Regions from separate parts of the Rapidithrix thailandica genome, predicted to be linked through region 2. Evidence: riboswitches for the same ligand, from Rfam matches in the RefSeq annotation. Region 2 holds a riboswitch; the other holds the start of a gene.
What was found. A riboswitch is a leader RNA that binds a small molecule or an ion and turns the genes downstream of it on or off. The one in region 2 is predicted to bind S-adenosylmethionine.

Region 1 (16,095 bases), on a different contig from region 2:
AGTAACCGGAGAAGACATTGCCTATTTGCAATATACGGGCGGAACCACCGGGGTATCCAAAGGGGCGATGCTTACCCATAGAAATATTGTATCCAACTTGGAGCAAACCGGGCAATGGTTAAAACCCAAATTAGTCGAAAGAAAAGAAATTGTGATTACTGCTTTGCCTTTGTATCATATTTTCTCTCTGACGGTCAATGCATTGACCATGTTAAAAATCGGGGCTAGAAATATTTTGATTACGAACCCAAGAGATATGCCCGGTTTTGTGAAAGAGTTGAGAAAGCATCAGTTTACGATCTTCACAGGAGTAAATACGTTATACAATGGCTTGTTGAATCAGGCTGATTTTCCGACACTGGATTTTAGTAAATTGAAAGTAAGCATAGGCGGGGGAATGGCCGTACAACAGGCCGTTGCCAAACGTTGGAAAGAAGTGACCGGATGCCCACTGTTGGAAGGGTATGGCTTGACGGAAACCTCCCCGGTATTGTGCTGTAATCCATTGGATGGCAGTGAACATGTAGGGACTATTGGTTTGCCATTTCCAAGCACGGAGGTCAAAATTATCGATGAAAACGGTATCGAACAAGAAGTGGGTGAAGTAGGGGAGTTGGTTGCTTGTGGCCCTCAAGTGATGAAGGGATATTGGCAGAGAGAGGACGAAACGCAAAAGTCTTTTTGGAAAGAGGGTTGGTTTAAAACAGGAGATGTGGCGATGATGGAGCCCGATGGCTTTTTCAAAATTGTCGACCGCAAAAAGGATATGATCTTGGTATCAGGGTTTAATGTATATCCGAACGAGGTGGAGGATGTAATTATGGAACATCCCAAGGTACTGGAAGCTGCCGCAATAGGAGTGCCCGATAGCAAGTCTACCGAAGCCGTAAAAGTCTTTATTGTGAAAAAAGATGAAAGCTTAACAGAAGAAGAGTTAAAATCTTTTTGTAAAGAGCAACTTACCGCCTACAAGGTGCCGAGGTACTATGAGTTTAAAACCGAATTGCCTAAAACGAATGTCGGTAAAATACTGAGAAGGGCTTTAAAAGAGCAGGATGCTTAAGCAGATATCCCGGTGATGAAAAAATAAGGGGGAACGAAAATTTCCCCTTATTTTTTTCTTTCAATGATGTATTCGATCAAAGCATGTAAAGAAGACTTAAATTCCGACTCGGGAAATGAAGCCAAGAGATCTTTGGCCTCTTGCACATATTGTTTCATTACCTGGGTGGTATACTCAATTCCCCCGGATTTTCTGACAAAGTCAATCACTTCCGCTACCTTATCCGGGTTGTCACTTTTATTTTTGATCGTATTGATGATTTTCCGTTTGGTAGGCTTGTCGGCTTGATTTAAGGCATAGATGAGAGGCAAGGTCATTTTCTTTTCCTTGATGTCAATACCAAGGGGTTTACCGATTTCAGCGTTGCCATAATCAAACAGGTCGTCTTTCATTTGAAAGGCAATACCGATCTTCTCTCCAAAAGTCAACATCCTGTCAACGGTTTCCTGAGGAGCTCCTACGGAGCTGGCACCTACGGCACAACAAGCGGCAATAAGTGTGGCGGTTTTTTGACGGATAATCTGGAAATATACCTCTTCGGTAATGTCCAATTTCCGGGCCTTTTCCATTTGCAAGAGTTCTCCTTCACTCATCTCCCTTACTGCATTGGAAACAATTCTCAAGAGTTCAAAATCCCCGTTGTCCACCGAAAGAAGCAGGCCTTTGGCCAAAAGGTAATCTCCAACCAAGACGGCAATTTTGTTTTTCCATAAGGCATTGACCGAAAAAAAACCTCTGCGGTATTGAGAGTCATCCACCACATCATCGTGTACCAGGGAAGCCGTGTGCAATAGCTCAATCAAAGCAGCGCCACGGTAAGTGGCTTCTTTGACTTCACCGGTAATTCCTGCAGTCAGGAAAACCAGGATGGGCCGGATCTGTTTCCCTTTTTTCTTGACAATATAACTCATGATGTTGTCGAGCAACATCACTTTACTTTTCATGAAAAAGCGGAACTTCTTCTCAAATTCGGCCATCTCATCCGAGACGGGGGACTTTATTTGCTTGATGTTTATAGCCATGAGTGTTACAGGGCGCAATTATACAATCTTATTCCTTAATAATCCACAACCCATGTTTAGTTTTTATGTTTGGGCGCTTAGGGTTTCACACTGCCTTGAATCGTACTGTTAGAGTCCTTTAAGGAGCAATGCTGGTTATACATAAAAAAGCCACTAAACCGGAACGTAAACGAGTTTTTTGGTCTCAAAAAATTCTTCTTCAAAATATTCCTTCAGAGGGTAGAAGCGATGATGGTTTTTGAATTTGGCAAACTCTTCCTTTAAATCGCCTCCTTTCAAACAAAGAATACCGTTTTTAAATGAGTTGGCTTGTCCGCTGCGAATGAGTTTTTTCGTCCAACGGTGAAGTACGTCAATGCGGGTGACTGCCCGGCTTACAATGAGGTCATATTGTTGGGTTAGTTTTTCAGCACGGATTTGCTCTGCCGTTACATTGGACAGTTCCAGGGTTTTGGCAATCTCTTCCACCACTTTAATTTTTTTGCCAATAGAATCAACCAGATGAAACTGAGCTTCAGGGTAAAAAATCGCCAGAGGAATTCCAGGGAAACCACCCCCTGTTCCCACATCCAATACACGGGTACCGGGAGCCAGTGGAAAAATTTTGGCAATGCTCAAGGAATGTAGGATGTGGCGTTCGGTTAAATTCTCCACATCTCTGCGGGAAATTACATTCACCTTCTCATTCCAATAAGCATACAAAGGTGGCAGACTTTTAAATAAGTCTAATTGCGTTTGAGTGATCTCAGGAAAATACTTTTTTAGTAATACCTCCATGTAATATAGTATAGTACTCTTTGTGGATTTCTGAATGAAAGAGCAAATATAAAAACCTAATAGCTATGATCAATGTGCAAGCTTAAAATCGTCTTTAATTTCCCCGACAAAAAAACAGCGGGCTAAACCCGCTGAAACTTATATGACATGTTTGCTGTCTTTGACCATATCATAGAGTAACTCTCTGGCCCGGTGTAGTTGTGCTTTGACCGTACCTAGCGGGGCTTCTATTTCCTTGGCAATTTCATCGTATGAAAGCTCTTGGAAATAGCGGAGCTTTACCAGTCGCCTGTATTTCGGCGGTAATAAGTCAACCACCTTCCGGACGATTTCTACCTTTTGAAGTTTGATAGCGACTTCCTGAGGATTGAGGTTTTTATCTTTGATATCAATGCTGATATTGTCACCTTCATCGTTTTCAAACTCCGAGTTGATACTATAGGTATCCAGTTTCTTTTTTCGGATAAAGTCAATACAATTATTGGTAGCCACCCGGAACAACCAAGTGCTAAACGTATAATCTCGTTTAAATTTATGTAAGTTTTTAAAGGCTTTGGCAAAGGCTTCTATGGTCAAGTCTTCCGCGTCATCTACGTTTCTTACCATTTTGAGCATCATATGATACACCGATTTCCGGTACTTATCCATCAACTCAGCATAGGCTTTCTCTTCACCGTTAAGAGCTTGATCAATTAATTTAAAATCAGCTAGTGCCTTTTCTGAAAACCGTTTTTTCAACTCCATGTTATTCGTTTTGAAGTAAGGGTCACCCCCCCCATAATAAGTAAATAGACTAAATACAAGCTGTCTAATAAGGGGATGCTAAAGATGCTAATTTTATAATGTAATTTAAAACTAAGATACTTTAACACTATGGAAACGACTAATAGTCGAATAAGTAGTACTCCAATAGCAATACTAGTATAAAAATTTAGGATTGTCAGTATGATAACCAAAAAATAATGTAAAAAATGCGAAAGGAGAATAAGTCCTAAGAGCGCTTGGCTACCCTTCTGGTAGTGTTTTCCCACCGATAGATGGCGTTTTTTTTGTATATACCATTCCCGCCAGGTATGCTTGGGTTCCGTAAGCATTTGGCTGTTAGGGGAGAGTGCAATAGCAACCTTGGTACCCGCTTGTAGCCCGTTGATAAACAGATCATCATCCCCCCCTAATATTGAAGAATACTTTCCAAAGCCTTTTTGTTGCCTGAACAAAGATTTTTGATATGAAATATTTCTACCTACTCCCATATAAGGCTTTCCCCATAAAGCAAAAGACAGGTATTGAATACCCGTGATAAAGGTTTCATACCGGATAAGTTGATTGAGCAAACCGTCTGTTTTAACATATGGACTGAACCCCAACACTGCATGAGTAGTACCTGTATAAGGTTGACACATGGTTTTTATCCAATGAGGCGAGGTAGGCCAACAGTCTGCATCAGTAAACAAAAGGGTATCATAACGGGCTTGTTGAATTGCTTGTGTCAAAGCGAATTTTTTCGATGTGTACTCCGGAGGGGTTTGTTTGATTGTGATAAAACGAAAGGATGGATGTTGTTTCGCAAAATCTTCCAAAATCGCTTCACTGTTGTCAGTAGAGCGATCGTTAGCAATTATGATCTCAAACTGAGGATATTCTTGACTCAGTAAAAGTGGAACAAGTTTTTGTAAATTGGGGGCTTCGTTATGAGCGGCCACAATGACTGAAACCGGAGGAAAGGTAGAAGAGGAGGGGGGAGTCTGCTTTTTAAGGAGCTTTCCAAATATGATGGCATATAGCAAAATTTGAAAAGCACTGGCTAAAAGCAATATGGAGAGAAGCGCTATCGACAAGAGTAGAGTATTGTGTACTTTTTTAGAAATGTCAGTCCTTGACTGATACAAACATGTTACCAATCAAGGACTGCACTGATTATTTAAAAATGGTAAAACTATTCTTTTTTAAAGAGGCTCCCTGATACCGGAAGCAACCCCTTGAAAACAGTTCTGTTGTATTATACATTAAACCTGAAATGCATAATATCCCCATCGTTCACAACATACTCTTTTCCTTCGATGGACATTTTTCCAGCATCTTTGACGGCCGCTTCGGACTTATATTCTTTATAGTCTTCATAGCCAATGACTTCGGCACGGATGAAACCCCGCTCAAAGTCTGTGTGGATTACCCCGGCCGCTTGAGGGGCTTTCCAGCCATTGCGAATGGTCCATGCTCTTACTTCTTTTACCCCCGCAGTAAAATATGTGATCAGGTTTAATAAGCGGTAAGATGCTTTAATCAACTTGTTCAAGCCGGATTCATCCAAGCCGTATTCCTGAAGGAACATCGCTTTTTCCTCTTCGTCTTCCAGGGTCGCAATTTGCGATTCGATGGCTGCACAGATTAATAATACTTCAGCGTCTTCATGTTTTACCCCTTCCTTCAAGGCCTCCGAGTGTTCATTCCCGTTGAGAATAGAGCCTTCCTCCACATTGGCCAAGTAGATGACGGGTTTGGCGGTAAGCAAACACAAATCTTTTACGACTTCCCATTCTTCTTTGGATGCTTCCAGACTTCTGGCATTGTTTCCATTTTCTAAATGGGTTTTAAATTTTTCCAGCATTTCCAATGCTTTGCGGGCCTCTTTGTCACCACTTTTCGCAACTTTTAGAAATCGCTGGATTTTTTTATCAATGGATTCCAAATCTTTGATTTGAAGCTCCGTGTCGATGATTTCTTTATCGGATACCGGATTTACTTTTCCATCCACATGTACTACGTTGTCATCTTTAAAGCAGCGTACTACATGGATAATGGCGTCCACTTCCCGGATATTTCCTAAAAATTTATTTCCCAGTCCTTCACCTTTACTGGCTCCTTTTACTAAACCGGCAATGTCCACAAATTCAATGACGGTAGGAAGTACTTTTTCCGGATTTACCAGTGACTCCAATACTTGTAAGCGCTCGTCCGGAACGGTAACTACCCCTACATTCGGTTCAATGGTACAAAAAGGGTAATTGGCAGCCTCTGCTTTAGCATTGGATAAGGCATTGAAAAGAGTCGATTTTCCCACATTGGGTAGACCGACAATTCCACATCTCAGTCCCATTTGTCGTGATTTATTTGTTGAAAATTTTATTCAAAATAAAGTGAAACGCTGCAAAGATAGAGCTTTCTACTTACTTTTGAAGCATGAAAGATATCCTTAGGGAAAAATTGTATTCCTTTGAAATGCGTTCTTTTGCCTGAGATAGTCATGTCTGTCAGCTTTTGCCAAGGGGTGGATACCGTGCAGCCGTTGATGCGATGTTAGTATAACGAAATGATAAATTTACATAAATAAGTGTTCGATAAAATTAAATTTACAGCTAGGTATTTGAAGTATAAACTGCAGGCGCAAGATGCTCATGGCGTGCATTCGCCGTTTGTCTTTGCCCTTTATACTCAGGCAATTGCTTGTAAAAAGCAGTACTATCACTTTGAGCGGATTGGGCGTATTCGCAAAAAACTTTTGAAAAGTCGCGAACAAATAGACGTTACCGATTTTGGGGCGGGCTCCAAGAAAATGAACAGTAACCAACGGAAAGTTGCCGAAATAGCCAAGTATTCTGTCAGTTCTACCAAAGTGTCAGAGTTGCTTTTTCGTCTGGTCGACTACTTTAATCCTAAATCTATTTTGGAGTTAGGTACATGCCTGGGGGTCAATACTTTGTATATGAATTTGGCTTCTCATAAGGCAGAAGTAATAACCTTTGAAGGCTGCAATGAAATTGCAAAAGTGGCACAGGGTAATTTCCGGCAGTTTAAAAATAAACCTATCAAAATCGTTACGGGCAATTTGGATGATACACTGGCTCCTAAGGTAAAAGAAGTGCCTAAGCTTGACTTTGTGTTTTTTGATGCCAATCATCGTAAGGAGCCTACATTAAATTACTTCCGTACATGCTTATCCAAAGCCCATGAGGCAAGTGTATTTATTTTTGACGATATCCATTGGTCCGATGAAATGGAAGAGGCTTGGCAAGAGATTCAAAATCACCCGGATGTCACTTTAACGGTTGATTTGTTTCAGGTGGGATTGGTCTTTTTCCGGAAAAAGCAACCCAAACAGCATTTTACGCTCAAATTTTAAACATGCTCTGAAACTGAAGCGGTGAGATAAAAAAATTAGGCGGCCCCAAACAGGGCCGCCTTAAATATTGGTATTGTTAAAAACTGATATACAAATTATCCGACACTGCCCTCTAAGCTTAAGGCCAGTAGTTTTTGGGCTTCTACAGCAAACTCCATCGGAAGTTGGTTTAACACTTCCTTACAGTAACCGTTGACAATTAAGGCCACGGCTTGCTCCGTATCAATTCCACGTTGGTTGCAATAGAAGATTTGGTCTTCACCGATCTTAGAAGTAGTGGCTTCGTGTTCTACTTGTCCGGTATTGTTTTCTACTTCCAAGTAAGGGAAGGTATGAGCTCCGCATTGGTCGCCCATTAGCAGGGAGTCACATTGGGAGAAGTTTCTGGCATTTTCGGCCCGTTTTTGGATTTTTACCAAGCCGCGATAGCTATTTTGGCTTCTTCCGGCAGAAACCCCCTTAGAAACAATCCTGCTTTTGGTGTTTTTACCAATATGAATCATTTTGGTTCCGGTATCTGCTTGTTGCATACCGTTGGTGACAGCTACCGAATAAAACTCTCCGATAGAGTTATCTCCTTTTAATATACAACTAGGGTATTTCCAAGTAATGGCAGAACCGGTTTCCACTTGTGTCCAAGAAATTTTTGAATTGTCTCCGGCACAAATCCCTCTTTTGGTTACGAAGTTATAAATTCCTCCTTTGCCGTTTTCATCCCCAGGGTACCAGTTTTGCACGGTCGAATATTTCACCTCTGCATCTTTTGCTGCGTAAATCTCCACTACGGCAGCATGCAGTTGGTTTTCGTCACGCATTGGAGCTGTACAACCTTCCAGGTAACTGACATAAGAAGCTTCATCGGCAATGATGAGCGTTCGCTCGAATTGTCCTGTATTCGCGGCATTAATGCGGAAGTAAGTAGATAGCTCCATGGGGCAACGCACTCCCTTAGGGATATAGCAGAACGAACCATCACTAAACACAGCAGAGTTAAGGGCTGAAAAGTAGTTGTCGTTGGCAGGCACCACTGAACCCAGGTATTTTTTTACCAAGTCAGGGTGATCCTGAACCGCTTCACTGAAAGAGCAAAAGATAATACCTTGCTCTGCCAACTTTTCTTTAAATGTGGTTTTGACGGAAACACTGTCAATTACGGCATCTACCGCTACTCCTGTCAATCGCTTTTGTTCGGTGAGAGAAATCCCCAGTTTTTCAAAAGTCTTCAACAACTCCGGATCTACTTCATCCAGCGAAGAGGGACTGACTTTTTGTTTGGGAGCAGAGTAGTATATGATATCCTGATAGTTGATTTCATCAAATTTTACATTTGCCCAGCGTGGGGTTTCCATTTCTTTCCATCGCTTGAAAGCCTTTAACCGCCACTCTGTAAGCCACTCCGGCTCATTCTTTTTATGTGAAATTATTCTGATAATGTCCTCATTAAGCCCTTTGGGAATTGTATCCGCCTCAAGGTCTACAGTCCACCCATGCTCATATTCCTTGGATGTAAATTCCTCTAAGATTTGAGAATCCTTATCTGCGCTCATTGTAGATAATTTTTATTTAGAATAATACTAAATTACAAAGCTATAACAAATTCTTGCTTTTCAATGTTATTTCCAGGTAAATTTTCAGAGAGGTGAAGTTCTCGCCTTTTGGTACCTGGCTTTATAGCAAAACTAAGCACTCTATATGTATTCCGAACTATTTTTCTATTAATTTTACATGAGAAGGCCTGAAGTTTAACAAGAAGAGCATGTTTAAATTTCACCCTTTGGGTCAAAAATTCCCATTTCAGAAACCTCAACGCAGCTTGTTGAATGGCTGGTACCCCGGCGGCCGGCATCCTGTCAAATAGTACGATTGCTCTCCGGTATACCGGACCGCCGAGTGTGGGACCACCGAGTGTCGGGCCACAAAAATGATCTTCTGAGAACCCTAAACCGAGAATTTTTACTACCCAAGGGAAAAGGGACATCTCCCACGGGGGGCACAATGTATTTTAGATATGCTCTAAAAAGTAAGATTCTTAAGGGGCACAAGTAGAAAAACAGAAAAATTTATTTATTTTACCAACTTTTTTAATGGAACAGTGCAAAGTGGGCAAGTAGAAGAGTGGATTATGCAATAGTTAAATTTGTAAATAATTCTTTTGCCTTTTCAACCTTCCGAAATTGCTGTTTGAACAGCCACTCATAAAAGAAGATCCACAACCTCTTCGGCCTACACCTTGAGATACATTATTTTTGTATATATAGAAAGCATATTATAGTGATTATTTTTTGAATGAGATGTAGAAAAAAAGTAGTGATTAAGAAAAAAACAAATTTTAAATAATTGATTATTAGATAGATAATATTAGTTGGTACGATATTTTTAATCAAAATGGATTTTATTTCGTTTTAGTAGAAATAAAGAACCGCAATTAAACCAGTTCAACTTTTTAAAATTGTTGGGTTTTTAACCAAATAGAAGTATGCAAAAACTCAATCTAACACAGACTTTATCACAGAAACTCTCGCCACAACAGATTCAATTTATCAAGTTGTTGCAAGTGCCTACTATTGAGTTGGCCTCTCGTATTGAGGAAGAGCTTGAGAGTAATCCTGCATTGGAAGAGGGGAAAGACGAGTATGAAGAACCCGGTACGTACGAGGAGGAGGATTCCTTAGGAAATGAGGAATACGGAGAAGAGAATATTGACTCAATGGAGGAAATCAATCTGGAAGATTATATCAATAAAGATGATGTAAGTGGCTATAAAATGTACGGTGATGGCTTGCCTGTAGACGATGAGGAGAAAGAAATGCCCATAGCCACGGTAGAGACATTGGTTGATAACCTGATGGATCAATTGGGATACCTTCGCCTGGATGAACGGCAAACGATCATCGGAAAGCAGTTGATCGGAAGCATCGATGGGGATGGATATATCCGTAGGGAAATGGAAGCCGTAGTAAATGACTTGGCATTTGCACAAGGCATTGAAACGACTGCGGAGGAAGTAGAATCGCTATTGATAAAAATTCAACATTTTGACCCTCCCGGTATTGCCGCCCGTGACCTTCAGGAGTGTTTGGTTTTACAAATCAGACGCAAAAATCAAGAGGAACCCAAAGTAAAAAATGCGCTGAAAGTATTGATGCTTTGTTTTGAAGAATTCAAGAAAAAGCATTATACAAAAATCCAAAAGAAACTGGGGCTGACGGAATCGCAGTTAAAAGACGCCATTCAGCAAATCATCCGTCTTAATCCTAAACCCGGAGGATATGGTGGGGTCTATTCCAAAACGCAATACCTGACTCCTGACTTCATTGTGAAGGAAGTGAACGGGAAATTGGAGGTTTCGTTGAATTCGAAAAATGCTCCCGACCTGAAAATTAGCCGTTCTTATGCGGAAATGCTGGATGCATACGACAAAAGTAAAAAGAAGGATAAGAAGCTGCGGAAGACGGTAACGTTTGTGAAACAGAAACTGGATGCGGCCAAATGGTTTATCGATGCCATTAAGCAAAGGCAGGAAACCTTGTTGAAAACCATGAACGCAATAGTCCGGTACCAGTTTGACTTTTTCCTAACCGGTGATGAAAGCAAGTTAAAGCCGATGATTTTGAAGGATATTGCCCAGGAGATCAGCATGGATATTTCCACGGTATCCAGGGTGGCTAATAGTAAAGCTGTTCAAACCGATTTCGGTTTATATCCTTTAAAATTCTTCTTTTCGGAAAGTATTTCCACAGAAAGCGGAGAGGATGTAAGTAGTAAAGAAGTGAAATACAAATTGAAAAACATTATCGAACAAGAGGATAAGCGCAAACCCTTGTCTGATGATAAATTAGAAAAACTTTTAAAACTACAGGGGTATAATATTGCGCGAAGAACCGTGGCAAAATACCGGGAACAAATGAATATTCCCGTTGCCCGCTTGCGCAAAGAACTGTAGTGGAACCGTTCCAAATACCTTACTTGAATTTTGAATAAAAAGTTAGCAGATATTATTTCGCTTGTATTGAACCCGGCGATGATGCCGGTTCTTTGTATATGGTTGGTATTGCATTATTGTAGAACTGACTTTATGTTTGATCAAAAGGCCCAGGCCCTACTTCTGCTTTATATCGGTATTTTTACTTTAGGGTTTCCGTTTTTAAGTGTGTATTTACTTTACCGCTCCGGGTTTATCGAGAGCATTTTTATGAAGTCCAGAAAGGAGCGGCCTATCCCCTTACTTATCTCTTTTGTCTATCAGGCCATGCTTACCTATGTCTTGATTAACAAACTTCATGCAGGTGAATTGATCTCATCCATCATGTTGGGCTTAACCGTTACTTTGTTTTTGGTAACAGTTATTTCCTTGTTTTATAAGATTAGCTTGCATAGCAGTGCAATCGGAAGTGTGTTGGGCGTGATTATGGGGATTGATTATGTGTATTCTCAATATTCATTGGTATATCCCGCCATCACAGTTTTAATGGCTATGGGTTTGGTGATGGCAGCAAGACTGGCATTGGATGCACATACTCCAAAGCAAATCTACAGTGGTGTGGCCGTAGGAGTACCGGCTTGCTTTTTTACGGTATTTTTTATGCTGGCCGCTTAGGAGGAAGAGCCCTATTCCGTTACATAAATATTTTCATGCCAAAAGGAAGAAAACTGCGGAATGGAAGAAAGGAAATTCTGTGTCATAAAATTTCCGCCATTGATTTTTATGAAATAGCCACTCTTTATTGGTAACTTGGTATCCCGAACCAGTTCTTAATCAACTATCACTTGTTTTCTTAGTAAGCCAGGCCAATGTTGAACAGAACCTGATTGCATTGAGTGTTTAGAACTGAGGTTTTATTGGTATTTGTAATTTTTTTGATTTATGAAATTGATCTTTACCCTTCCCGCTTTATTGCTCGTATGGTGTTCTTCTCAATTGTCTTCCGGTGAATATGAAAATGAGGAAAAAATACTGTATTCAGGGCAAACCGTTGTCAGTGTGATTGAAAAACACAAGCAGAATATCAGAGCGATGAATCCCGCCACCATCGGGGTATATGTAACAGAAGTGGAGAGTGGGAAAGAATTAGTCAATTATCAAGGGGATTTAAGCCTGGCGACCGGCTCTACCATGAAAGCCATTACGACTGCTACGGCTTTGGCCGTATTGGGGGATAACTTTACCTTTAAGACGAAAATTGAACGTAGCGGAAAGGTAGAAGGAGGAACCCTTCAGGGCGATCTGTATATTACAGGGGGAGGGGATCCGACCTTTGGGGCTAAAAATTATGAGTATGAACTTGATCTATTAGCCAGTAAAGTGAAGGAAAGCGGGATTACAAGCATTACGGGAAATATTGTTGCGGACGCTTCCATTTACAATACACAGCTGACTCCCAACACCTGGCAATGGGAAGACATGGGGAATTATTACGGTGCCGGAGCATCGGGGTTAAGCATTCATCAAAATTTATATTATGTGGACTTTCAGCCCGGAAAAACGGTGGGAAGTATTGCGAAAGTACTGGGTACCCGGCCGGAAATTCCAGGATTGTCTTTTGTCAATGAAATGAAAACCGGCAAAATAGGATCTGGTGACAACGGGTATATTTATGGCGCTCCGTTTTCCTATATCCGGCATTTAAGAGGGTCTGTTCCGGCAGGTGTACAAAAGTTTTCCATCAAGGGTTCTATTCCGGATCCTGCTTTATTTTTTGCGCAAGCCTTAAAAAAAGCATTACTCCAACGTGGAATAGCAGTTACAGGCGCAGCTCAGGCGCTTTCTTCCCAAGAAGTCAATAAAACACTTATCTATACCCACCACTCTGAAACGTTAAAGGAAATTGTAAAAACAACCAATCATAAAAGTAACAACTTATATGCCGAAGCCATTCTTAAAATGCTTGGGAAAGCGAAGGGTGGAGAAGGGAGTACGGAAGCAGGAACAGAAGTAATAAAAGCTTATTGGGCAGGAAAAGGTATTGATGTGTTGGGATTTACGATGGAGGATGGAAGCGGCTTGTCCAGAGCCAATGGTTTAACTGCCCGGCAAATGGGAACGGTTATGGCAAAAAGTGCATCTTCTACCGCATTTGTTAATTCTTTACCGGTTTGGGGACAAAGTGGTACGGTTCGCTCAATGGGAAAAGGCTCCGTGGCTCAAGGCAAAGTGCGTACAAAAAGCGGTTATATCAAAAGGGTACGGGCATATACCGGATATGCAGAAACTGTAAATGGGAAACAGTTGGCGTTTGCTGTGATGGTGAATAATTATCATGGTGCGTATTCATCGTTAAATCCGTTTTTTGTTGAATTAATGAATACCTTGGTCCACTTATAATAGAAATATTCTATCGAAGAATATTGCTTTTATTATATTGATAATGAGTAGTTTGTGTGTTTGTGTTTCTTCGAAAGAAAGAAACAAAGTCAAAGTATTTGGTAATTAAAAAAAATCATCCTTACTTTGTGTCCCAAGATTAAGTCATTCCATGTACGCATGATTGATTTATAAAGAAGAGGCGAGAGACTAGGCTCAATGACCCTCTAGCAACCTGTCTACCAAAGGCGATGGTGCTAATTCCTAGCCTAAATTTTATTTAGGGTATATAAATTAATTAATTATGAAAAAGACCCAATTAAATTCAGATTACCCACACTTTATTCCATCTCACAAAGCTACCGGACAGATGTCTGTCAGTATGTGTATGATGATGGCTTGTTGTAGCTGTTGTTAACCCTCACAAGCCTGTAGCCAATCTCCATTTCTCAAAATATATAGGTTGATTCGCCAAGGCGGGTGGATGTGTATATCACAGCATTGTGATTGCCACGAGGGCGCATCCGTATATCCTTTTTCTTCCATCTACTACTTAAACATCTTAATACCATGTCAGAAAATAAACTTAGATTTGAAACTTTACAAGTACACGCCGGACAAGAAATAGATCCAACCACACTTTCCAGAGCCGTACCACTTTACCAAACTACTTCGTATCAGTTCAAAGATGCCGACCACGGTGCAAACTTGTTTGCTCTCAAAGAGTTTGGTAATATTTATACCCGAATTATGAACCCCACCACCGATGTGTTCGAGAAGCGGCTTGCTGCATTGGAAGGAGGGGTAGCGGCTGTTGCTACGGCTTCCGGTCAGGCAGCACAATTTTTGGCAATTCAGAACCTGGCTTCTGTTGGAGATAATATAGTATCAACCTCTTACCTGTATGGAGGAACATACAACCAGTTTAAAGTAAGTTTTAAGCGTTTGGGCATTGATGTTCGCTTTGCGGATGGAGACGATGTGGGTTCGTTTGAGCGACAAATAGATGAAAAAACCAAAGGCTTGTATGTAGAAACTATCGGAAATCCGAGGTTTAACATTCCGGATTTTGAAGCCTTGGCAGCACTCGCTCAAAAGTATGATATTCCTTTGATTGTTGACAATACATTTGCCGGTGCCGGGTACCTGTGCAGGCCTATTGATTACGGGGCCAATGTAGTAGTTGCTTCTGCTACCAAATGGATCGGAGGGCATGGTACATCCATTGGTGGAATCATTGTGGATGCCGGAAACTTCAATTGGGGGAATGGAAAGTTTCCTCAGTTTTCCGAGCCGGCCGAGGGGTACCATGGCTTGAACTTCTGGGAGGTATTCGGTGCTGACGGGCCGTTTGGAAACATTGCATTTGCTATCCGGGCAAGAGTAGAGGGACTTCGCGATTTTGGCCCGGCGATAAGCCCGTTTAACTCTTTCTTGCTGTTACAAGGCTTGGAAACCTTGTCCCTCAGAATGCAAAAACATGTAGACAATGCTTTGGAATTCGCCCAATGGTTGCAACAACATGAGGCGGTAACAAATGTAAATTACCTGGGTCTGGAAGATAACCCACACCACGAATTGGCCAAGAAATATTTAACAAACGGATTTGGGGCCGTTCTTTCCTTTGAAATTGGCGGAGGGTATGAAAATGCCAAAAAATTTGTGAATAGCTTAAAGCTTGTGAGTCATTTGGCGAATGTGGGAGATGCAAAAACATTGATCATTCACCCTGCTTCAACAACCCACCAACAATTGTCTGAGGAAGAACAGAAAAAGGCTGGAGTCACCCCTAGTCTATTGAGGGTGTCTGTGGGAATAGAACATATTGAAGATATCAAAGCGGATTTCGAAGCTGCTTTTAAAGAAGTAGCCACTTCCGTAGAAGCATAAGTTGTAAAAAGCTGGGAGGTTGAGGTTCGCCCGGTTTTTCAGAGGAATGGAATAGTGTGAAAAGCTGCTTGAAAAGCAGAAGAATGATCACTTGAGAATTACTAGAAATATCATAACACTAACTGTTAAAAAAATACGCTGCATGCAAACGAGGTATTTTCATTACGATCAGGAGTTTGAACTGGAGAAAGGCGGAACGCTGAAGGGCTTTACTTTGGCTTATTATACCGCCGGGACGTTGAATGCTGACCAGTCCAATAGCGTATGGGTGTGCCATGCACTTACAGGCAATGCCGAAGTGGAGGATTGGTGGACCGGACTTTTCGGAGAAGGTTGCCTTTTCAATGCTGAAGAACACTTTGTCATCTGTGCCAATGTGCTCGGGTCTTGTTATGGTTCTACCGGGCCACTTTCCATGAATCCGGAAACGGGAACTCCGTACTATCATGATTTTCCGGATATTACCATCCGGGATATTGTGCGTTCATTGGATCTGCTCCGGCAACATTTACAGCTTGTACGCATCAATACATTGATTGGCGGATCACTGGGAGGACAACAAGCGTTGGAATGGGCCGTACAGCAACCGGAGCTGATGGAAAATTTGATCGTAATCGGTACAAATGCCCGGCATTCTCCTTGGGGCGTTGCCTTTAATGAAACGCAACGTTTGGCTATTGCCGCTGACCCTTCTTGGAAAGAAAGTAAAGAAGATGCAGGTGCAGATGGCCTGGTAGCGGCACGTGCCATTGCAATGTTGTCGTATCGTAACTATGAAACTTACCAAAAAACACAATACGAAGAAGACATAGAGAAATCGGATGATTTCAGGGCTTCCTCTTATCAAGTGTACCAAGGAAAAAAACTGCTAAACCGTTTCAATGCTTATTCGTATTGGACGCTTTCCAAGGCGATGGATTCG
Region 2 (16,095 bases):
TTTCTGCGGAAAGCCCTTTGGCTAAGAGGCTTGAATCATTGGTGATGTTGTAGGCATAGACATTCATGGCTTTGAATTTCACCGCTCCGGGCTGTTTGCCGTCTTCAGCCAATTCTTCGTACGTGATGGAATTGTTGGTGTAGTTGATCGTATCAATTTTTATGTAAACAGGCGCTTCCCGCAAGGCTTGTTGAGGCAACTTGGGGGAATGGTTTTCGGGAAATGGAGGACGTTTGTCCCTGAATATGGTCATGTCCATGCCGTCTATGGCCAATTTCCCGACATTGATTCGCCTTCGAAATAACAGGTCGTGAAAATTCAGCCGGTCAATTTGTAATTGTTTGTTTTTTATGGACATCCAATCTTGTTCATGCCCCACTTTGAAACCCAGCTCGTATTTATCCACCAGAGGGATCAGTTGAATAGAATCCAATACCACTTGTTGCTTACCAGTAGAAATACGGCCGTTTTTTACATATACGGCATACAAACTGTCGGGCAAGTCCAGGCTATATTCCTTAAACTGTAAAGTGATGTCATCAGTGAATAAAAACCGGCTTTGGTCTTGATAGGTCGTACTGTCGAGTTGAAAGCGGGTAACCGATCCTTGTAATAAAGGAATTGTTAGGGATTCAATTTTATCCGGATGCCGGGTTTGTAAGGCCAGATTTGCCTGGTCAAACTGAATATGATTGATTTGGTAAGAATGAAAACCATTGGCCACCTTGGCGTATAAGCTGTCCGGGTTAAACGGTTTCTTGTCCGGCTTGGGCAATAAAGCATTGGTATATACGGTCATTTCCGGCTTTTCCAGATGCAAAGTATCGATCACCAAAGCTTTGTGCAAAATCCCCTGGTATACATCCAAATCTTGAATCAGGATACGGGGGATTTTTACATCCATCACTTGCTTTTTGTGATCGGTGGCCAGGAGTTGTGGGTTTGCCGTAAAGGGTTTTACCGGGCCCATATGAAAGCCTTCCAGGACAATGTCTTGCTGGCGGGTAGAAAAAGAAATATGATCTACCTTGATTTGATGAGCTTGGTCCGGTAACAAGTGGTGAACGCCCTCCAGCTTAACTTGCAAGTTTTGACTGAACAGCAGGTTGTCAGGAGTAAGGGTAGTGCTTGTGTCCATTGACAAATGCTCCAGGCTAATGTGAAAATTATCCACCTCCAGCGCTTGTCGTTGCCCCTTTTGATTAAAGTGGATCAGGCTGGTGTTGCCTTGCGGAATGTCAATTTTGCGAATAGCCACTTTGCGCAGCGTTTTGCTCAGTGCTTTGGGCAAGTCTGCCAGTGAAAAAGAACCCCTTTGCTTTTTCTGCTTTTCTTCCCGGTTCCTTAACAAGGCGATGATTTGCGGCCTGGGAATTAAGAGTTCTCCCATTTCCAACTCCTGGTCATAATATAATTTATCCCAGTCCACATCATACAATTGAAGGGTGGGGAGATAGACATCGTACTGTTTGGGAAGGGACTCTACCGCCCGGAAGCCTTTGGGTTGTATTTGTATCTGATCCGCTAACAGTGAAGCATTGGATTTGGAAAGAATCATTTCTCCCACGGTCAGGGTATGTATTGAGTCCGGTAGTTGTAAAGACAGGTTTTGAGTGATGACTTCCGCATCTTCATATTGCAATAGTACTTGGTTGTTTTGCAAGGCATTGGTATCCAATTGTACGGCCCGCATACATACGGAAAAGAAGTCTGCCGAAGAGTTATTGGGGTTATCTACTTGGTATTGGTAGAATTGGTACTTCCCGTTGTTGATATCAAAATTTTCGATTTCAATGCCTTTGAATACCTGGGATAAAGCCAACGCTTTTTGACCTTTCTGTTTTTTCAACGAGTCTTTTAAAATATGCACGGGCACATTCAGCGAATCTTTGAAATAGGTAATATCAGGCGTATTGAGTGAAAACTGTCCGATACGCAAAGTGCTGTCGTAGTACAATTTGTGAAAATCAATTTCCTCCAATAGTAATTGTTGAAGATTAAATTGCATAAAGTGGATAGGAGAGGGGCGTTGATACAAGACCGGGTCTCCGGGGATAATGGTCGGGTATACAAGCAATCCGGAAGCATAAAAACTGGAATCCCGGATGGAAAAATCCAGCTGGTCGATTTCCATCATATGCAAACTGTCGGGCAGACTGATGCCTGCATCGGTGAGGTGCAAGGCAATGTCCCGGGTGTATAAAATTTTACTGGAATCCTTTACGGCATAAGGGTCCAAACGCATGCTGTCGATACTGACCGAAAAGGCATCAATCCAATAGGTAGTGGTGGTATCTTGGGCATACCGGGTGACATCAAAAACCCCGTTTTCAATATCCATCCGGTTGAAGGATACCGACCTGAACTGCTTTGAAAGTAAAGGATATAGATTTTTAATGTTGACCGGTTCACTTTCTATTGCCGGCATTTCTTGTTCGAGACTGTCTGCTACAGGCATGGGAGGAAGCCGTAATGAATCCGTTCCTGCCGTAGTGTCGGGTGTCAAGATATATGGATAATGAAGGACTTCCAGTTTTGGCCGGGTTAATTTGATGTGATGTAAGTCCAGTTTTTTTTCATTGAGAAGTTTCCATACATCAAACCCGGTGAGTTGCAGTTGTGGAAAGTGACAATTGAGCACCTGTTTTTTTTGTTTCTTTTTCAACCTTTCCGGCAGATAGTCGGAAGCTACGGGAGTGAGAAAAATATTCCGTCCGTTAAAGGCGCGGTTGTAGGTAGAAAGGCGGATGTGCCCGGCCTTGATGTTGTGTAACTGATCGGGCAAGGTCGTGCGGTAATCCCGTAAGGAAAGGCTAAAGTTGTCCAAATACAATTTGGGCTTCCGGAATTGTTGCGTGGCCGAATCCAATAAAAAGCGCCCCCCTTGAAAGGTGAAGTCATTCAGGACGAGTGCTTGTCCCCCCAAAGTGAGGTCGAAATTGGCTTGCTTTAGATTAATTTGATTGATATCGATCAATTCCAGGTAGTTGCCTAACAATGCATATAAGTCCAGGGGTTGTTTGAGCGAATCGGGGACGGGGTGTTTGATGACTTTGCCACTTGGCTGTAATACCGATATTTGATCCACATATATTTTTTTATCAAAATAAGCTTTGTGGAAGTCTACTCCTTCAAAACGCAATTCCGGTAAACGCAACTGAAAGTAGTCAAACTTTCGCTCTCTTTGGGCATTAAGCCGTTCGTAATGATTTTGAAAGGTGCGGATATGAACGTTTTTGACATAACTCAGACTATCCGCCGTAGAAACATATAGTTCACCCAAGTGGAACTCATAAGGGGTATTTTCCAGCCGGACGCTATTGTTGGTAATTTGTAAAGTGATACCACTTGTGGTAAATGCAATCTGTTCTTCCAAAGTAGAAGCCAAAGAGTCGATAACAAAGTCATTTACCTGTAGGCTGATGTTTTCCAGTGAGTTGAATTTGACATTCTCTTTGGACAAGTCCGTGACTTGTAAAGAGGCATTGTTGATTTGAAAATTGTTAATCCGGAAAAGCTTGAGGTAATCGGCAATGATAAAGTAGAGGTTGTCCAACTTGTGTTGATCTTTTTCTTTAAGTGCTTCCCGGGTTTTGTAATTAAAGGCTTGTATATGAGGTTTTTCAAAGGCTATTTCCTGAATATGTAATTCATTGTCCCAGTAAATTTTTGCCAATTGCAAACCACTCAATTGAGCTTCGGGAATTTGTACTTCATACACATTGCGGTTGGTATCCCAGCGCTGGGTACGAGGGTTGTATTTATTGGAATCCAAGCGGACTTGTAAGTTGGTAAACTTCATTCCGCTTTTGAACAGGTTAAAATGAATCCGGTCAAAATCAGCGTAGTACAAGCCACCGCTTTGGGCGTGAACGATTTCTTTGATAAGAGCTCCTACAATGTCTTCAGTGTACAGTTGTAAGAGAAGTTGGCCGTTGATCAACAGTAAAAAAAAACCGAAAAACCCGAAAATACTTTTTCTGATAAACCGCTTCAAACCCGCCTTCTTGGGAGCAAGAGGGGCTTGATCGGCTTGATGAGAAGTTGGCGTTTCATGGGTTTTGCTCATAGAGTCTATAAAAGCTTTCTCTGTACTAAATTAAGAGATCCCGGTTGATTTCAATCCGGTTTTGCCTGTTTTCCCTTTCTGTCAAAACAAGAGGGGGCAGGCATGTTTACTTTAAGTGTTCATCCACCCCAATCCTATTGAGGTATCCCTTCCTTACAAAGATCTCTTTTGAATAGGGATAGAGAATTTGATAAAATTAGAAATAATCTGGTAAAAGCGAAGATTCCGGCTACTTTTATCTATGTAAGAAAATCGAGGGGTTTGATTGACAAAAGTCCTTGTTATTGCCCCCCGGGAAAAATAAATTCGCCTAAAACACTTAATTATGAGATTAAAATTAATATTTGGGATACTGTTTTTGGGGTTTGGGGTGATCTTGTATTTGATCGGGAAACCTGCTTTACATACTGAATATGCACATTTACAGGAGGCTACTGCTCTGGATACGGCAAAACCGGCCGAAGGACAGCGGGTGTGGGTTGAAGGGAAAGTCAGTGCCGACAACCCTTTGTTGGTGAAAGACTTTGTGGTGGCCAATAAAGAAGACTATACCGGAACGGGCAAACTGAACGGTTGGAAGGTAGTACAGGAATACCTGCAAGAAATTAAGGTGGTAACTCCTTCGAATACCCTACAAGTAGTGTTTTCGGAAGTGCCCACCAGAGGAACGGAACAAACCGTGGTGAGTACGGAAGCCCGCACGGAAAAAGGCCGGCATATCCGTTACCGGGGAGTTACCGCTCAAAGTACCGTGACCTTTATTGGAGAGGTTCAAAAAGTTGCTCCTTTAAAGGTAAAGGCAGAGCATGTGTATGTGGGCAAGCTAAGTGATTATCAAAAAATGTTGGATGAAGGTAACGAGCTGATCAATTATATCTGTGGAGGGTTGGCTTTGATCGGCCTTCTTTTAGCCCTTTGGCATTTCGCCAGCCGCAGGCCCTGAAGAAGCATTATTTACTACCCGTAGAGATACTCCGGTTCATATCTCTACGGGTCTCTTGCTGTTTTTTGCTTTATCTGGGAACTTCCACTTCATTAATGATCTCTTCAATGATTTTATCCGTTCCGGCTCCTTCCATCTCTTTTTCGGGAGTGAGAATAATCCGGTGGCGTAATACGGGATAAGCTACTTGTTTGATATCATCCGGTGTCACAAAATCACGGCCTTGAATAGCTGCATAAGCTTTGGAACTACTCAGAATGGCCAACGAAGCCCTGGGAGAGGCGCCTAAATATAACGACCCGCTGTTTCGCGTTCTTTCAATGATTTGGGCGATGTACCGGAGGATTTGTTGATCCACCTCCACATTGTTTACCAGCTCCCTGAAGCGTTGAATTTGTTCGGGGCTAAGAATCGCCCGGATTTCCTCCAGCTTGAGTGAACTCTTTTGTTTATGGAAGCCTTCCAGAATGTTTACTTCTTCTTCCATCGTAGGGTAATTGACCTCAATTTTAAATAAAAACCGGTCCAATTGCGCTTCTGGTAAGCGATACGTTCCTTCCTGTTCGATAGGGTTTTGTGTGGCCACTACCAAAAAGGGAAACCCCATCTCATACCGTTTCCCATCAATAGTCGCCTGTTTTTCCTCCATTACCTCAAACAGTGCCGATTGGGTTTTGGCCGGGGCACGGTTGATTTCATCGATCAGAACAATATTTGAAAATACAGGTCCTTGCTTAAAATTGAACTCAGAGGTTTGCAAATTATATACATTGGTTCCGAGTATGTCCGAAGGCATCAGATCGGGTGTAAATTGTATTCTGGAAAAATCCGCAGCAATGATCCTGGATAAAATTTTGGCAGTCAGGGTTTTGGCAACGCCCGGAACCCCTTCAATCAACACATGTCCGTCCGAAAGGATGGCAGTGATCAACAGATCCAGCATTTGTTCTTGTCCTACCAAGATTTTTCTTGCCTCTTCCCTGATTTGTTGTATAGTTGATTTGATTTCGTTTAAGTCAATCCGGTTTTCAAAAAGATTGCTATTTGGTTCCATTAAACAGTCTGTATTAGGTTTGAAAAGCAAAGGTTACAAATAAAGAATAATTTTTGGGAATGCGCCAACATGGATAGAATTAATTCATTGGTAAAGAGCTCGCTTTAGCAATGCAACAGTCTGAAGAGAGGATAACTACCGTATTGCTACCCTGTTTCCGGAGGCTATGTGTGCATTCTTTTCTCAATACTCTTTTCCATGTTGATATTGACAATTATTAACGAAAGCCTAATGGCATGCGATTTTTATGCTTATTAAGTAGTTGATGGTACTTAAGTTAGTTTTTATTGGATTTTATAATGAGTACATTTTTTTGACTGCCAATTATTTACAAGTAAATTGTGGGTGAGAATTCCAATGAAAAGGTTTGGTGAATATGTTTAACAAAGCACAAGCGTTGGCGTTGTAATCTTTATCCTTCCACATTAGCTTTGCTTCCTTCCTGATTATCTGAATATTAAGTAAGTGCTCAAATTGAGCTTGGTGTTTTGGCCAGGCAATATGTCGATGCATCTGTGATCCTTAACACAGATGTTTAAATCAATGAATCTTATGAATCTGAAAACATGCAAACTACTGTGGGGTTGTATTTTAATGTTACACCTGTCGTATTTCACCGCTCAGGCTCAGACCTGGCTTCAAAAGCAAAAAGTCTTTTCCGGTACCTATTCCAAGAGTAATGAATCTCCCCGGATTGGCTATTCCGTAGCCATGGATGGAAATACGGCTGTAGTGGGAGCACCTTATAACGATGAGGTGGAAGGAGCATTGAATAATGGCTTGGTGTATGTTTATGAATACGAAGCCGGACAGTGGCATTTTAAAGCTAAATTGTTTCCTTCTTTGCCTTACAACCGGAATTTAGGCCTGCATATCGCCATCTCGGGAGATGTGGTGGTAGTGGGCTTGCCAAGGGATAATGTAAATGAAAAACCGGATCAAGGGGCGGCTTATATGTATGTAAAACCGGCATCCGGATGGGCGGACATGACGGAAACGGCTATCCTTACCGCTTCTGACGGGCAAGCCGGTGACCAACTGGGTACATCCGTAGCTATTGAAGGCGAAGTGGTTGTAGTAGGGGCGACAAAAGCCGATGTGGACGGAAAACCAAACCAAGGAAAAGTCTATGTCTATGAAAAACCTGACATGGGTTGGCAAGACATGACAGAAACCGCAAGGCTGAAGGCTTCGGACGGCTCGGAAGGTGATCATTTTGGGTATTCGATAGCCATCAAAGATAGAAATATTGCAGTAGGTAGTCCTTATGACGATGCCTCCAAAGGAGCCGTCTATCTTTTTGAAAATGAAGCAAACCTTGGGGCTTCTGCTGTGGAAACGGCTAAGTTAACTGCCCTAACCCGGGAAGAAGGAATGAACTTAGGCAATGCCCTTGCTTTTTCCGGTGACGCAATAGTAGCCTCTGCATTCAGAGCAAATAATAGCAAAGGGGCAATGTACGTGTTTGAAAAGCCGCTTTCCGGTTGGACTCATACGAATGAATCCGCCCTTTTGACAGCCTCTGATGCCAATGGGGGAGAACATTTAGGCTATTCATTGGCTTGTACGGAAAACAGTATTGCTGCAGGAGCCCCGGGCGAAAGTATAGACGGTCATATTTCCCAAGGAGCCTTGTATCTGTTTGAAAAAACCGGACAGGGCTGGGGGACTTTTGAAACCAAAAAAATCGTAAACCCTTCTGGCAACAGTGAAGATATGTTGGGCTACCAAATGGCTCTTTCGGATCAATATCTTTTGGCAGGAGCTCCTTATAGGGATACGGAAATGATGAGTGATTGGGGAGGGGTATTTTTCATTCGAAAGCCTGCAGAAGGTTGGACAGGTACCGCACAAATAGAAGAACTTTCCATTCCCACTTGGTCCGAGATATCGAGTTTCAACGATTTGTTTGGGGCCGTGGTTGCCATGGATGCCACCTTGGCAGTGGTTATCGCAACATCTAGCGATGAGTTTGGCCGGGATCAGGGAGTGGCTTATTTATTTGAGCTGCAAGAAGGATATTGGAATGAAGTAGCAAAACTAAGCGCCTCTGATTTATATACTGAAAGTGAATTCGGTGTATCTGTAGCGGTCAGCTCCGGAATGGTAGCGATTGGAGCCCACCGTGCTACCATAGAAGGGAAGGTTCATCAAGGAGCAGTATACCTCTTTGAAAAGCCGGCATCGGGTTGGAAAAATATGACCGAGACAGCCGTGTTGACGGCTTCGGATGGACAAGCATATGACTATTTTGGCTCCAGCCTTGCCATAGAGCGAGAAACCTTGGTGGTGGGGGCATATGGGGCAGACCATGCTTATATGGGTGCCGCGTATGTTTTTGAAAAGAGTGCCGGAACTTGGAATAATGCTATAGAGGTGGCAAGGTTGACAAGTGCCGTTAGGCAAGAAGGAGCCATGTTTGGCTATTCGGTATCTATTTCTCAAAACACCATTGTAGTGGGGAGCAAACAGGAAACTACCCATCATGAAGAAACCGGCAGTACATTTCAAGGGGCGGTATATGTCTTTGAAAAACCTGTAGAAGGATGGGGTACGATGACGGAAACAGCCAGGCTTACCAGCTCTGACGGAGGTGAAGAGGATGGTTTGGGAGGAAGTATTGCTATTTCGGAAGGGTGTATAGTGGCCGGTGCTTCAGGAAACGAAAATAAAAAAGGGGCCGCTTACCTTTTTGTAAAACCTGCGGAGGGTTGGGTTTCAGGAGTAGAAACCGCCAAATTAACCGCTTCGGATGGGCAAAGCTGGGACCACATGGGAAGCGTGGTGGACCTTTACAAAGATACGGTGGTTGTAGGAATGCAAAACCGGCAATATACCAATGCCTATCCCGGCAAAGTATATTATTATATCCAACCGGAAAGCGGTTGGGTAGATATGACGGAAACAGCCATTGAAAGAGCAAGGGACGAAGAGGCGGATGATGAGTTTGGCCAGGCTTTGGCCATTCATGGGAAGTGGATGCTCGTAGGGGCTTTTGGTGACGATGAATCTTCGCCCAATGGAGGGGCTGCGTATTTTTATTATTTTGATGAAACGGTTTCCGGAATCAAGGACGAAGCATTGTCCTTGGAAACTAAGCTATATCCCAACCCTGTGAGTGATGAGGGGTTTACCTTGGAATTTCCATGGGCTAAGGGAAAAAGCAAACTGGAAATTTTAGATCTGAATGGAAGGGCTTATTGGCAAACCGAAGTTGAAAACAGCTTTTATAAAGTGCTAAGACCTACGCTGCCTAAAGGCGTTTATCTTATCAGAATACTGAATAAAAACGGCACATCCGTCAAGCAATTTCTAAGAGACTAATTTTTGCTCGGAAATCCGTTTACCAAACGCTTGGGGCCTTCCGCAACCCCGGAGGGGCTATTGGAATGCATCACCTTTTTGCCGTTTTGAGGCTTGTCTATTTGATGTTCTGATCGTTTTGAAAACGTTCCATGATTAAAAACCGGAAGCGTTCAAATTTTTTCAGGCGTTGTTCCTTCAAATCGGAAGATTCCGATTGATGAATCAGATGCAAAATCAAAGTGAAAAAAGGAGCATAGGTTTCTTGTGGGCCAAATTGCGAAAAAGCATCCAATACTTGGTAAAAGAGCTTTTCCGGTTCCGGATGATGTTGGGCTTCATATTGAAAAGACCAATAGACCTCTTCACCCCAGGAAACTTGCTGTAAGGTTTGGCGAATGCCTTGAAATTGATGATCGGAAATGCCATTGTCTTGATTGAAAATGACATATAATAATTCTCCGAAAGATTGAAACAGGTCGTCTCGAAGATCCATGAGCAGGGGAATGTTCTGGTAAAAAAGTAAAATAGCAGGCCGTTATTCAGCCTGCTATTTAAGTTACTAAAATTATCAATACCCCAGGATACTACTGAGCCATTTTTCTACATCTTTCTGGTCCATGTTTTTACGTTGGGCATAATCTATCACCTGGTCTTTTTGTATTTTTCCAATTCCAAAATACCTGGATTGAGGATGGGCGTAATACCAACCGGAAACAGAAGCAGCCGGGAACATGGCCAAACTGTCGGTGAGCTTGATACCTACTTGCTCTTCTACATCCAAGAGTTCGAAAAGGGTTTTCTTTTCCAGATGGTCCGGACAAGCCGGATATCCCGGAGCCGGACGAATGCCTTTGTATTTTTCACGGATCAGTTCTTCGTTGTCCAGTGTTTCTTCGGGGGTATAGGCCCAGTATTCTTTCCGGACTTTCTCGTGCATCCGTTCGGCAAGAGCTTCTGCCAGGCGGTCGGCCAGGGCTTTTACCATGATGCTGTTGTAATCGTCAAAATCTTTTTCATATTGATCGGCTAATTCTTTACAACCGAAGCCTGCCGATACGGCAAAGCCTCCGATATAATCCTCCTTACCACTTTCCTTAGGAGCGATAAAGTCCGTCAAACTGAAGTTATAGGTTTTCTCCGACTTTTTATTTTGCTGCCGCAAATTATGCAGTAAGGTTTGTACCTGTGTGCGGTTTTCTTTAAACCCAGCCAGTCTGGCAGATTCCGGAGCATTTTCGGTAACCAGTTCCACTTCATCAAAGTCATAAATTTCGATATCGTCATCATTGACGGCATTGGCCGGGAAAAACCCGATCACGGCTTTGGCTGTAAAGAGTTTCTCTTTGACGATTTGATCCAGTAATTGCCGGGCATCTTTGTACAGACGAGTCGCCTCTTCGCCGACCACCGAGTCGGTCAGGATTCTCGGGAAACGCCCTGCCAACTCCCAGGATTGGAAGAAAGGCGTCCAGTCAATATATTCCACTAGCTCTTCCAGTGGGAAATCTTCAAATACTTTGATGCCTAAAAAGGTCGGTTTTACAGGTGTAAATGCTTCCCAATCAGTTGTGAATTTATTGTTTCTCGCGTCTGTCAGGGAAATATATTGTTTGGTACTTCTGCGTTTTTGATGCTCTTCCCGTAGCTGGGCGTATTCATCTTTGAATTTGGTTTTGTAGCCTACCTGCGTATCCGTATTCTCACTGGTAAAAGCCGTGGCGACCGGAACGCTTTTCGAAGCATCCAAAACGTGTACGACCGGTCCACTGTACTCCGGATCTATTTTTACGGCGGTGTGAATCCGGGAGGTCGTAGCTCCTCCGATGAGTAAGGGCAATTTAAAATCCTGCTTTTCCATCTCCCGGGCTACATCCACCATTTCGTCCAGAGAAGGGGTGATTAATCCACTCAAACCGATAGCCGACACGTTTTCCTGTTTGGCTGTTTCCAGGATTTTTTCCGTGGGTACCATTACACCCAAATCGATGATTTCGAAGTTGTTACAGGCTAATACTACCCCGACAATGTTTTTTCCGATATCGTGAACATCGCCTTTCACCGTAGCCAACAAGATTTTAGTCCGTTGTTTTTGTTCGTCAGCCCCCAGGGAGCTGTCTTCCATAAACGGCAACAAATAGGCCACTGCTTTTTTCATGACCCGGGCACTTTTTACCACTTGTGGTAAGAACATTTTTCCTTCTCCGAACAAATCTCCCACAATATTCATCCCATCCATCAAAGGTCCTTCAATAACCTTTAAGGGACTTTTGTAAAGCAGGCGGGCCTCTTCGGTATCTTCATCGATATAATCAATAATTCCTTTGACCAAGGCATGCGACAAGCGCTTCTCTACGGGTTCTTTGCGCCAGCTTTCGTCTTTTACTTTTACCTTACCTTTACTTTTAATGGTTTCGGCATATTCCAGGAGCACCTCTGTGGCATCCTCTTTCCGGTCAAGTAATACATCTTCCACTTTTTCCAAAAGCTCCGGACTGATATCATCGTACACCTCTAACATCGATGGGTTGACAATACCCATGTCCATACCTTCTTTAATAGCATGGTAGAGAAATGCCGAGTGCATGGCCTCCCGTACGGTGTTATTTCCTCTGAAGGAGAAAGAGACATTACTAACACCTCCACTGATATGGGCTTTGGGGAGGTTTTCTTTGATCCACCGGGTCGCTTTGAAAAAGTCCAATGCATTTTGCCGGTGTTCTTCCATTCCGGTGGCTACCGGGAAAATATTGGGGTCAAATATGATATCTTCCGGAGGAAAATTCACTTCATTGACCAGTATATCATAAGAGCGCTTACAAATTTCAATTCTTCGTTCGTAGGTGTCAGCCTGTCCTTGTTCGTCAAAGGCCATCACAATCACCGATGCTCCATACTTGCGGATGAGTCTGGCTTGATGGATAAATTCTTCTTCTCCACTTTTCAAACTGATTGAGTTGACAACAGGCTTCCCCTGTACTACTTTCAAACCGGCTTCAATGATCGGCCATTTGGAAGAGTCAATCATGATCGGTACTTTGGAAATTTCCGGTTCCGAAGCAATCAGGTTTAAGAATCTCACCATGGCTTCTTCTCCTTCAATCATTCCTTCGTCCATATTGATGTCGATGATCTGAGCACCGCCTTCCACTTGGTCTTGAGCTACGGAAAGAGCTTCGTCAAATTTTTCTTCTTTGATCAGACGCAGGAATTTTTTAGACCCGGTTACGTTGGTCCGTTCCCCGACATTCATAAAATTGGCATCGGGCCGCAGGGTAACGGGTTCCAAACCACTTAAGTGCATATTGCCATCGGATTCGGGAATTTCGCGCGGTGGGTATTCCGCCATAATGCGGGTAATTTCCCGGATATGCTCGGGGGTGGTTCCGCAACAGCCTCCGACAATATTCACCAGTTTGTCTTCTGCAAAAGTGCGGAGTACTTTCCCCATATGTTCTGCGGACTCGTCATATTCCCCAAACTCATTGGGTAATCCTGCATTGGGGTGTACACTGATAGCTGTGGTAGCGACTTTGGATAATCTTTGCGCATAAGGTTTCAACATATCGGCTCCCAAGGCGCAGTTAAGCCCTACACTGAATAAGTTGGCATGAGAAATGGAAATCCAAAAGGCTTCAGGCAACTGTCCGGATAGTGTACGTCCACTGGCATCGGTGATGGTACCGGATACCATTACGGGTACTTTATGCCCGGGTATTCCCAACATTGGAAATTCATCGTTGCCTTGTTGAGCTCCTTTTTCTACATCTTCAAAATATTTATCAATGGCAAAAAGGGCCGCTTTACAGTTTAAGGTATCAAATACCGTTTCCACTAACAGGATATCCGAACCTCCTTCTACCAAGGCTTTGGTTTGTTCATAATAAGCTTCCACCAATTGGTCGAAAGTAATCGCCCGATAGCCAGGATCATTTACATCCGGTGATATAGAAGCCGTACGGTTGGTAGGCCCGATGGAACCGGCTACGTATCGGGGTTTGTCCAGGCTTTGAGAGTTGAACTCATCTGCCACCTCCTTGGCTATTTTTGCTGATTGATAGTTGAGCTCAAATACCAAGTCTTGCATTTGGTAGTCTTCCATGGCAATGCGCGTCCCACTGAAGGTGTTGGTCTCTACAATGTCAGCACCCGCCGCGAAGTATTTACGATGTATTGTTTTAATGATTTCCGGCTGCGTGATCGACAATAAGTCATTGTTCCCTTTCAGGTCACAGGGGTGGTCTTGGAAACGGGCACCTCTAAAATCCTCCTCGGTTAATTTGTGTTCCTGGATCAGGGTACCCATAGCCCCGTCCAACACCAATATCCGTTCTTTCAGTAAGCTTTGAACTTCAGGCTTCTTCATAATTAATTTATCCTATCAATATTATAGTCAGCAGTAAAGCATAAGTGATTACAGCAGTGGTACGAGCATAGCATTTTAAGTGATTGGTAAAGGCGGGTAGCTTTTAATTCGGTTTTCGAGTGTGGACGATGAATGGTATACATACACCCAACACATCCTTAAAAGTACTGCCAATACCTTGGGTACTACTTCTGAATCAAATACAATTGGGCTTATACAAAAAAGGGAAGGGATAACTAGAAGAAAAAAGCCTTCTGACCTCATCTTTTCCTGGACACCTCCAGGCTGGGAATTAGCACCATGCGTTTAACGCTGGTTGCTAAGATTTCATAGGGCCCAGTCCCTCCATCTTTCTTGATAAGCAATTGCAAAGGTAATGTGATTCGGAATGAGAAGCAAAACTTTTCAACAGATACTGTGAAATATACAGGGGGTGTTTGTAGCGCTACAAGCTGATGGTTAATTGGTAAGTCCAGAAAATGACGCTCAAAAGAAATACCTTTACCATAAACCCTATTGAAACACACTTGTTTATAAATGGATGGTATTCAGTGTTTAAGGTATTGGATGGGACTCGGGTGAAATTGTTTTCTGTCAGTGTTGTAAAGTGATCGTGAAAACAAGGGCCTCCTTATGGAAATTTTATGGTATTGTAAGAGCGGTTGTAGTAAAGTAAAGGTTGGCTTTGCGAATGGTTGAGTAACAAATTAATGACTTCACCAAACAAAACGGTATGGGTACCGGTAGGAACAGCATTGGTCAATTTGCATTCAAAACTTGCCAGACAATCCATTAAAAGAGGGCTGCCGGTCTTTCCTTTGGACCAAAAACCCACTTCCAGGCGTTCGGCAGAAGGGATATTTTCCAAACCGGCGAAGCGGTTTGCCAAGGCTTTTTGTTCAGTCGAAAGTAAGTTGACTGTGAAAGATTGGTTTTTTTCGATCACTTGCTCTAAATCGTTGTTGCGATTGATACACACCAACAAAGTGGCAGGATTATCACTTACCGAGCAAACAGCCGTAGCGGTAAACCCACCTTTACCTGCTTCACCTTCTGTAGCGACAATGGTCACCGCTCCAGTAAGCTTACTCATGCCCTCTCTGAATGATTCTGAATCTACTACTTGCATTGTTTCAAATTGAGGATTTTATGGATTTAAATTGTTGCGAAAATACACAATTATTATCAAAGCGATAGGAAATTACCGTATATTCAAAAAAGCCGGCGGCAATAAAAGAACGAATGTAGAGACTCCGGCAAATACTTGGATGCTAGTCTGCTAAGTAGAAAAAAAGAAATCACATCCTTGTGCGGCAAGCGGAATTTTGGGGAACTTGGCGTCAAATTTGAATTTCACTTTTCTTTTGTGAGGGCTCTATTGGCCAAGCCACCCTTTTGAACCAATTCATACACAACCCAAATAATTCTTAACTTAGGTAACCAAAATTTTTTTTGAGTATGATGAAAATAAAACTAATTGCACTGTTCCTGTTTGTAGCTGTGAGCACTTCATTTGCCCAAAAAGGAAAAATGTTTCCCTCTATTTCCGGAGAAACCTTAACCGACAAAACGATGTCCGTACCTGCCAATACAAAAGGGAAAGTCACTTTGATTGGTATGGCGTATTCCAAAAAATCAGACGATTTACTCAAAAAGTGGTTCGAACCTATCTACACTACCTTTGTAGATCCCCCGGAAGTGGCATTTATGCCTAGCAGCAGTTATGATACCCATATCTATTTCATCCCCATGCTCCGGGGAGTTGCCAAAGCGGCCAGTGGTACCATCGTAAAAAAAATGAAACAAAATATTGATAAGAAACTTCACAACCATACTTTGGTGTACAAAGGGGCTATCAAAGAATATAAGAAGGCCCTGAAATTAGGGCAAAAAGATTTACCCTATTTTTTCATTTTGGATAAATCCGGAAAAGTAGTATATCATACTGCAGGGGCGTATTCTTCTGCCAAACTTTCGGACATCATTGATGCGGTGGAAAAATATCAGTAAACACGAAAAAAATGCAAAACGATATTGTCAGCTTCTTTGATAGAGGCTGATTCTTAAGGTCAAAAGAAAACGCGAGAGAGATTATTTCTTCCTCGCGTTTTCTTTTTTCTTTGCGGTTCCTGTAATTTGAGTGTCTTCTATGGATTTTCTAGTGTCTTAGTTTTGTAAGAAAAGAAAAGGAGATGCCGAAACTCTTCTTTCAAAAGATGTTTTATATTTTTAAAATTACTTTGGGCGAGGTTTTTTTATTTTTGTGGTAAACGACCGAACTAGGTACTAATGATAAAAAAGATAGATAAACTTATACTGAGAGCTTATATAGGGCCCTTGGTCTTAACTTTTGCAATTAT

Region 1: another riboswitch for S-adenosylmethionine. It lies ahead of AAG747_RS11475 (O-acetylhomoserine aminocarboxypropyltransferase/cysteine synthase family protein); the one in region 2 lies ahead of metH (methionine synthase).

The regions. Positions count from the first base shown of each region.
Region 1 covers NZ_JBDKWZ010000006.1:7,517-23,611, reverse strand. Annotated here, with positions in the region: gene AAG747_RS11530 (AMP-binding protein) at 1-1,063, shown strand, start outside; gene AAG747_RS11525 (polyprenyl synthetase family protein) at 1,111-2,085, opposite strand; gene rsmG (16S rRNA (guanine(527)-N(7))-methyltransferase RsmG) at 2,239-2,862, opposite strand; gene AAG747_RS11515 (RNA polymerase sigma factor) at 3,001-3,606, opposite strand; gene AAG747_RS11510 (glycosyltransferase) at 3,597-4,700, opposite strand; gene ychF (redox-regulated ATPase YchF) at 4,862-5,959, opposite strand; gene AAG747_RS11500 (O-methyltransferase) at 6,227-6,982, shown strand; gene sufB (Fe-S cluster assembly protein SufB) at 7,078-8,529, opposite strand; gene rpoN (RNA polymerase factor sigma-54) at 9,459-10,925, shown strand; gene AAG747_RS11485 (hypothetical protein) at 10,956-11,579, shown strand; gene dacB (D-alanyl-D-alanine carboxypeptidase/D-alanyl-D-alanine endopeptidase) at 11,847-13,304, shown strand; SAM riboswitch class I at 13,470-13,579, shown strand; gene AAG747_RS11475 (O-acetylhomoserine aminocarboxypropyltransferase/cysteine synthase family protein) at 13,854-15,173, shown strand; gene metX (homoserine O-acetyltransferase MetX) at 15,286-16,095, shown strand, end outside.
Region 2 covers NZ_JBDKWZ010000004.1:303,860-319,954, forward strand. Annotated here, with positions in the region: gene AAG747_RS08900 (hypothetical protein) at 1-4,069, opposite strand, end outside; gene AAG747_RS08905 (hypothetical protein) at 4,395-5,012, shown strand; gene AAG747_RS08910 (AAA family ATPase) at 5,083-6,066, opposite strand; gene AAG747_RS08915 (T9SS type A sorting domain-containing protein) at 6,619-9,390, shown strand; gene AAG747_RS08920 (hypothetical protein) at 9,488-9,865, opposite strand; gene metH (methionine synthase) at 9,941-13,735, opposite strand; SAM riboswitch class I at 13,993-14,099, opposite strand; gene AAG747_RS08930 (flavin reductase family protein) at 14,367-14,828, opposite strand; gene AAG747_RS08935 (TlpA family protein disulfide reductase) at 15,194-15,745, shown strand; gene AAG747_RS08940 (LptF/LptG family permease) at 16,025-16,095, shown strand, end outside.